2 linked regions of the Phreatobacter oligotrophus genome follow. The protein of the gene in region 1 interacts with the protein of each later gene in a pairwise test. Links are inferred from orthologs where the notes say so. Each region holds a gene or a part of one and is shown on either strand. Other genes may lie near its edges.

The links.
Region 2: the proteins of C8P69_RS09380 (region 1) and C8P69_RS06265 interact in binary tests that used the Escherichia coli proteins (3 or more experiments, as listed by UniProt). The link is inferred for Phreatobacter oligotrophus from one-to-one orthologs.

What each region holds. Positions count from the first base shown.
Region 1 is NZ_PZZL01000003.1:475,465-479,540, reverse strand. What follows is about bases 627-3,594. They hold C8P69_RS09380 (transglycosylase domain-containing protein), read left to right. Parts: upstream 627-1,754; coding sequence 1,755-2,435; downstream 2,436-3,594. Other genes in these bases: C8P69_RS09370 (enoyl-CoA hydratase/isomerase family protein), read left to right, coding at 3,285-3,594; C8P69_RS09375 (AprI/Inh family metalloprotease inhibitor), read left to right, coding at 2,479-3,186; C8P69_RS09385 (DUF429 domain-containing protein), read right to left, coding at 1,001-1,756; C8P69_RS09390 (threonine/serine dehydratase), read right to left, coding at 627-952. Also shown: more of C8P69_RS09390, read right to left, coding at 11-626; more of C8P69_RS09370, read left to right, coding at 3,595-4,073. UniProt on the Escherichia coli protein: Peptidoglycan polymerase that catalyzes glycan chain elongation from lipid-linked precursors. May play a role in peptidoglycan assembly during cell division in collaboration with other cell division proteins.
Region 2 is NZ_PZZL01000002.1:481,963-485,515, reverse strand. Bases 1-2,999 are described here. They hold C8P69_RS06265 (peptidoglycan D,D-transpeptidase FtsI family protein), read left to right. Parts: upstream 1-616; coding sequence 617-2,383; downstream 2,384-2,999. Other genes in these bases: C8P69_RS06260 (UDP-N-acetylmuramoyl-L-alanyl-D-glutamate--2,6-diaminopimelate ligase), read left to right, coding at 2,477-2,999; ftsL (cell division protein FtsL), read left to right, coding at 213-617; rsmH (16S rRNA (cytosine(1402)-N(4))-methyltransferase RsmH), read left to right, coding at 1-216. Also shown: more of C8P69_RS06260, read left to right, coding at 3,000-3,553. UniProt on the Escherichia coli protein: Essential cell division protein that catalyzes cross-linking of the peptidoglycan cell wall at the division septum. Required for localization of FtsN.

The DNA.
Region 1 (4,076 bases):
CACGGATCGTTCAGCCGGCGACCGTCGCGGCAAGGGCGGCCAGATCGACATTGGCGCCGCAGGCGAGGACTCCAACGCGCTCGCCGGGCGCAGGGCGATAGGCGCCGGAGATGAGGGCCGCAAGGGCCGCCGCGCCGCCCGGTTCGCTGGCGGCGCGCAGGCCGAGCCACAGCCGCTTCTGCGCCTCACGGATGGCATCGTCCGGGACGAGGACGACATGGTCCACATGGGCCTTGGCGGTCTCGTAGACGCGGCCGAAGACATTGCGGGCGCCGAGCGAATCGGCGGCGACCGACTGGACGTCGACATCGACCGGCCCGCCGGCGGCGAGCGCCGCGTGGAGGGCGCGGGAGCCCTCCGGCTCGACGCCGACGACCTTCACCCGACGACCGAACCAGGTGGCGATGCCGCCGATGAGGCCGCCGCCGCCGACGGCGACCAGCACCGTGTCGAGCGGGCCGGCATCCGCCTCCCATTCCAGGCCGACCGTGCCCTGGCCGGCCATGGTCGCCCAGGCGTCATAGGCGTGGACGGAGAGCGCGCCGGTCTCGGCCGCGAAGGCCTCGCAGGCAGCCAGCGCCTCGGCATAGCGGGCGCCGCCGACAACAAGGTCGGCGCCTGTCTCGCGGATGCGGGCGATCTTGGCGGGCGATGAGATTTCCGGAACGAAGATGCGGGCGGGGATTCCAAGGGTCGCCGCGGCATGGGCGACGGCGATGCCATGATTGCCGCCGGAGGCGGCACAGACGCCGGCCGCCGGCATGGTCCCGCCGAGCAGGGTGTTGAAGGCGCCGCGCGCCTTGAAGGTGCCGGTCACCTGCAGGAATTCGAGCTTCATCGCCACCGGCACCGGCGTGCCGAAGGTCTCCGCCGGCAGGGTCAGGGTCGGGGTGTGGCGGATATGGCCGGCAATGCGGGCATGGGCGGCGCGGATGTCGTCGGGCGTGAGCATGGGACTGTCCTTGGAGGCCGGGCACGGGAGCCCGGCCGGCGCGCCGGGTCAAGCCCAGATGGCGACGGGCAGGCCATGCGCATCACGCAGCGGCGGATCGGGAAAGGGCCGCGCCGTGCCGGCGAGCAGGCGGCGGGCGACGAGGGCATTGACCGCGGCATCGAGCAGATCGTCCGGCCCCGCGCCACGCGGCGGTGCGAGGAGAAGCGCTTCCGGGAAGCCTGCCGCGACCAGCAGCGCCCGGCGGAAGGCAAGGCCCGGCGGATACGGCCGCGACTTCACCTTCTTCGGTTCCGGCACCGCCGTCTCGCCGTTGAGCCGCCAGAAGGCGACCTCGGGATGGACCTCATGGACGCGATGGACCAGCGCGGGATCGGCGCGCAGCAGCCGGTCGATCTCACGGATCTTGGGGAAGAGGAAGAAGGCCTGTTTCGACACCTTGCGGGGCGGATCGGAGGTCTCCAGCGCCAGCCGGCAGCATTCCCGATAGTCCTCCGCCTCGACGGCGGCGCGGGAGGGCACCGAAAAGACCGATGACTGGCGCTCGCCGAGGAGCGGGCGCACCAGCGATTCCGGCCCTCTCCCGCCGGGTCCCGCCCGGTCGGGCAGGCCGATGGGCATGTCCACGGCGATTTTTTCGACGCCGACGGTGAGATCGGCGAAATCGCGCGTTATCGTGACGCTCGGCGCGAGCGGACCCTCGGCGGCGATCGTCACGGCGATCCAGCCGGCGGGGCATCCATCGATGCCGCGCACCAGCCGCTCCCGGCCGGGAGCGGTCGTTCCCTCCGATGCGATGGTCATGCTCCGCTTCCTCCGCCGCCTGGTCCTCGCCGGCCTTGTCCTTGCCCTGACGCCCCTCGTCCTGACGCTGGTCTATACGGTGGTGACGCCGATCTCGACCCGCATGGTCTGGCGTATGGTGACCCTGCAGGGCTACGAGCGCACCATCGTGCCGCTGGACCAGGTGGCGCGGGCCGTTCCGGCCGTGCTCATCGCCTCGGAGGACGGGCAGTTCTGCCGCCATCGCGGCGTCGACTGGCGCGAACTGATGGCCGTCATCGACGACGAGGACGGCCCGAGCCGCGGCGCCTCGACGCTGCCCATGCAGGTCGCCCGCAACCTCTTCCTCTGGCAGGGCGATACCGGGCCGACGGCCGTCCTCCGCAAGGGGCTGGAGATCCCCCTGGCGCTGATGATCGACCTCATCTGGTCGAAGCGGCGGATGATGGAAATCTATCTCAACGTCGCGGAATGGGGTCCGACCGGCCAGTTCGGCATCGAAGCCGGGGCGCAGCGCGCCTTCGGCAAGCCGGCGGCGCGGCTGACCACGGGCGAGGCGGCCCTTCTGGTCTCCATCCTGCCGAACCCGATCCGCCGCGATGCGCGGGCGCCGGGGCCGGGGGTTCGGCGCAAGGCGGCGATCATCACCCGCCGGGCGGGGGCGGCGGATCTCTCCTGCCTGCGGCTCCAGGACAACTGACGGCGGGTGGACGAAGGACCGGTTTCGCGTTTCAAATCGGCCCATGGTTCCCGCGCTGCTCCTCGTCGCCGCCCTCATCGTCCCGCCGCCCGCCAGGGCGCAGGCGCCCGCGCAATCCGAGGCCGCGCTGGTGGAGCGCGCCGTCGGCCCCTGGGAGCTCTCCAACCCCTCCGGCAGCCGCAAATGCGCCGTGACCTTCCGCGCCGAACGGGCGGGACCGGGCCGCGGCCTGACGCTGGCCGAGGGCTGCGCGGCCGCCTTCCCGGCGGTGGCGAACGTCGCGGCCTGGTCGGTGGCGCCCACCGGCGCGATCCGCTGGCTCGACCGCGCGGGACAGCCGGCCTTCGATTTCGAGGAAACCGAGGTCGGCATCTTCGAATCGCTCAGGGCCGGCGATCCCACCGTCTATTTCCTCACCAATCTCGGGCTCGCCGGACGGACCCTGCCCACGGCGGACGATGTCGCCGGCGGCTGGAACCTCGGCCAGCCCACAGGACGCGCCCTGTGCAGCCTCGGCCTGAAACAGGAGCTGGCGGCGGATGCCGGCGCCCTCGAACAGCGCTTTGCCCTCGACGTCGCCAGCGGCTGCGAGCGCTCGGTCGCCGCACTCGGCCTCACATCGTGGCGGCTCGACCGCGAGATCCTCGTCATCCTGGGCAAAAGCGGCACCCTCTCCTTCCGCCGCGAGGATGGCGGGCGCTGGGTCAAGACGCCGGCCGACAACCGGCCGCTGGTGCTCACCCGCCCCTGACGCCCCTGCCCGAAATGGGGAGTGGCTTTCGTCCCGCCGATTTCGTCCACTGAAACGATGCTTCGTCCGTCGGAACCGGACGCATCGGGAGGACGATCATGAGCGAAGGCGCCGGGGACTCGGTCCGGGTGGAGAGGACGGGGGCGGTCGCGACCCTCATCCTCAACGAGCCGAAGTCGATGAACGCCATGTCGGCGGGCATCAAGGCGGGGATCGAGACGCATCTGCCCGGGCTCCTCGCCGATTCCGGCGTGCGGGCCATCATCCTCACCGGCACGGGCAAGGCCTTCTGCGCCGGCGGCGACATCCGCTCCATGGACGACCGGGCGACGCTCTCGGTGAAGACGCGGATGACGCGGACCTATCGCTGGCTGATCCCGCTCCTGACCGCCGACAAGCCGATCATCGCGGCGGTCAATGGCGCGGCGGCGGGCGCCGGCCTGTCGCTGGCCCTCACCGCCGACCTCATCGTCGCGGCGCGCGACGCCCGGTTCAAGGCCGGCTTCCCCGGCATCGGCGCCGTGGCCGATCTCGGCCTCGCCTATACCCTGCCGCGGGCCATCGGCCACCAGCGCGCCAGCGACATCCTGCTCACCAACCGCGAGGTCGGCGCCGAGGAGGCCCATGCCATGGGGCTCGTCGCCCGGCTTGCCGAGCCCGAGGCGCTGATGGCGACTGCGATGGAGCTGGCGCAGGCACTCGCCGCCGGACCGACCGTCTCGCTGGCGCTGACCAAGCGGCTGATGCGGCGCGCCTATGAGCTGCCGCTCGAAGGATTCCTGGAGAGCGAGGCCATGGCCCAGGTGGTGGCCTTCGGCAGCGGCGATTTCGACGAGGGCGTTGCCGCCTTCAAGGCCAAGCGCAAGCCGGATTTCAAGGGCCACTGAGAA
Region 2 (3,553 bases), on another replicon or contig:
CGCATCGTCAAGCAGTTCCTCGTCGACCGGTCCGGCAAGGCTCCCGCCGGCTCGCGCCATGCGCCCGCCGTCCATGCGCCCGAGCCGACCTTCACGCTCCTCCACCGCAAGGCTGTCGCCGCCTCCGAGGCCGAGAGCGCCGTCAACCCGCGCGCCCGCTCCGCCAAGCTGCGCGCCGCGGTCAGGACCACCGCCCCTGCGAGGCGCCGGCCATGATGCGCTTCCTCAACATTCTCGTGGTTGCGGCGCTGGTGACGGCGGCGGCCTATGTCTATCGCATCAAGTACGAGGCGACGCGCCACGGCGAGCAGGTGGCGAAGCTTCGCCTCGAGATCACCCGCGAGCGCGAGGCCATCGCCGAGCTGAAGGCCCAGTGGGCTCAGCTCAACAGCCCAGACCGCCTGCAGGCGCTGGCGGAGAAGCACCTCCGCCTCCGGCCGCTGGCCATCAACCAGCTGCATGACCTGTCCGGCCTACCCGACAAGCCGGTGATCGATCCCGATCCGATCGGCTCCATGCTGCAGGCCATGGAGGCCGGCGGCGAGGGCGGCATCACCACCGGCACCATTCCGGGCGGCATGCCGCTGCCGCAGCGCCGCCCGGCAGGAGGCCGCTGATGACCGACATGACCGCCGAAGCTCCGCCGCGCCCCTCCTTCCTGATGCGCACCCGGCATTTCTTCGCGTGGGTGCTGGCCGGCCCGCAGTCCGAGCGCCTGCGCAAGGCGCGCTCGCGCGTGCGCCTCGCCATGCTCGGCTTCGGTGCGCTTTATGCGGTGATCGCCGTCAGCCTCGTCGTCTATGTCGTGCGCTATGACCGCTCCGCGCAGTCGGGCGTGCGCAGCGCCGAGGCAGTCTCCTCGACGCGCCCCGACATCCTCGACCGCAACGGCGAGGTGCTGGCCACCGACGTGCGCGCCATCTCGCTCTATGCCGAGCCGAAGAAGCTCGCGGCGAGCTTCGACGTCGACGAGGCCACCGAACTGCTCACCGCCGTCCTGCCCGACCTCGACGCCCGCGAGGTGCGCGAGCGCCTGCGCTCCGGCAAGGGCTTCGTCTGGCTGCGCCGCGAGATCACGCCCGCCCAGCGCGACCAGATCCACCGCCTCGGCATTCCCGGCGTCGGCTTCCTGCGCGAGGCCAAGCGCTCCTACCCGAACGGCCCGACGCTCTCCCACGTCCTCGGCATGGTCAATGTCGACAACCAGGGCCTCGGCGGCATCGAGCGCTACATCGACAACCAGGGCCTCGCCGAACTGCACCGCGCCGGCCTGGTCACCGACCGCAACCAGGCGGCTGTGCAGCTCTCCATCGACCTGCGCGTCCAGCACGTGCTGCGCGACGAGCTGATCCAGGCGCACCAGAAGTTCCGCGCCAAGGCGGCGGCCGGCGTGATCGTCGACGTCAATACCGGCGAGATTCTCGCGCTCGCCTCGATCCCCGACTACGACCCGAACCAGCCCTCGACCGCCGCAGGTTTCGACCGCGCCAACCGCATCACAACCGGCGTCTACGAGATGGGCTCGGTGATGAAGTCGCTGACGACGGCCATGGCGATCGATTCCGGCCGCTTCAACATCAACTCGACCTTCGATGCCCGCTTCCCCATGGCCGTCGGCCGGCACCAGGTGAAGGACTTCCACGCCCAGCGGCGCGTGCTCACCCTGCCGGAGGTCTTCACCTATTCCTCCAACATCGGCACCAGCCGCATGGCGCTGTCGCTCGGCGGAGAGCATCAGCGGTCCTTCCTGCGCCGTCTCGGCCAGTTCGACCGCGTCGTCACCGAGATCGGCCCCTCCACCGCGCCGCTCGTACCGCGTCGCTGGGCCGACATCACCGCCGCCACCGTCTCCTTCGGCCACGGCATCTCGGTCGCCCCGCTCCAGGCGGTCATGGGCACCGCCGCGCTGGTCAATGGCGGGCGGCTGATCACGCCGACCTTCCTGCGCCGCTCGCCCGAGCAGGTCCAGGCTGCCTCGCGCCAGGTCATCCGTCCCGAGACCTCGCAGGCCATGCGCTTCCTGATGCGCCTCAATTCCGAGCGCGGCTCCGGCCGGCGCGCCGATGTCGAGGGCTTCTACGTCGGCGGTAAGACCGGCACCTCGGAGAAGGTGATCGGCGGCCGCTACTCCAAGGACAAGCAGCTCAACTCCTTCATGGCGGTCTTCCCCGCCGACCAGCCGCGCTACCTCCTGCTCGTCATGCTGGACGAGCCGCGCGGCATCCCCGAGACCCATGGCCTCGCCACCGCCGGCTTCAATGCCGCCCCGACGGCCGGCCGCGTCATCGCCCGTTCCGCGCCGCTCCTCGGCCTGCAGCCGCGCTTCGACCTTGCCCCGGCCATGCAGACGATCCAGGTCGGCTACCGCATGCCGGGACGGTGACCCTCGGTCGCATCGCCCCGACCGGGACACCGCCTAAAGTCCGCCATCTTGTCCCGTGCTGATGCGCGCGATCCGAGAGCCTGCATGACGACCCTGACCCTCAAGGACCTGCTTGCCGACGAGGCGCCCGGCAATGGCGCGGCAGCCCCCGTCACCGGCGTCACCGCCGACAGCCGGGCCGTGGCGAAGGGCAGCCTGTTCTTTGCCCTGAAAGGCGAGAAGACCGACGGCATGGCCTATGCCGAGGCCGCGGCCCGCGCCGGCGCCGCCGCCATCGTCACCGATTCGCCCGCCGCGCCCGCCTCCATCGGCGATGTGCCGGTGGTGTGCGTCGCCAATGCCCGCCGGACGCTGGCTCTGGCGGCGAGCCGCTTCCATCCGCGCCAGCCCGGCACCATCGCCGCCGTCACCGGTACCTCCGGCAAGACGTCGGTTGCGGCCTTCGTTCGCCAGATCTTCGCCTTCGACGGCCATCCGAGCGCTTCCATCGGCACGGTCGGCGTGGTGCGCCCCTCCGGCAAGGTCTATGGCGGCCTGACGACGCCCGACCCGGTGACCCTGCACCAGACCCTCGACACGCTGGCGGGGGAGGGCGTCACCCACGTCGCCTTCGAGGCCTCGTCCCACGGCCTCGATCAGCACCGGCTCGACGGCGTGCGCATCCAGGCTGCCGGCTTCACCAACCTTTCCCGCGACCATCTCGACTATCACAAGACCTTCGAGGCCTATCGAACCGCGAAGCTGCGGCTCTTCACCGACCTCCTGCCGCCTGACGGCACGGCGGTGGTTGTCGCCGGCCCGGAGGGCGACCATTTCGCCGCTGCGGCCCGCGCGCGCGGCCAGCGCCTCCTGATGGTCGGGCGCGACAGGGCCTTCGGTGAGACCGGCATCGCCATCCTCTCCGAGACGATCAAGGGGGCTTCCCAGCGCGTGAAGCTGCGCGCCTTCGGCCGTGACAGCGAGGTGCTGATCCCGCTGCTCGGCCGCTTCCAGGTGGAGAACGCCCTCGTGGCCGCGGGCCTCGCGGTCGGCTGCGGCACCGATCCCGACAAGGCGCTCGCCGCGCTGGAGACGCTGGAAGGCGCGAAGGGCCGGCTCGAATTCGTCGGCGCCAAGGACGGCGCACCGGTGGTCGTCGACTATGCCCACAAGCCCGGCGCCCTGGAGACG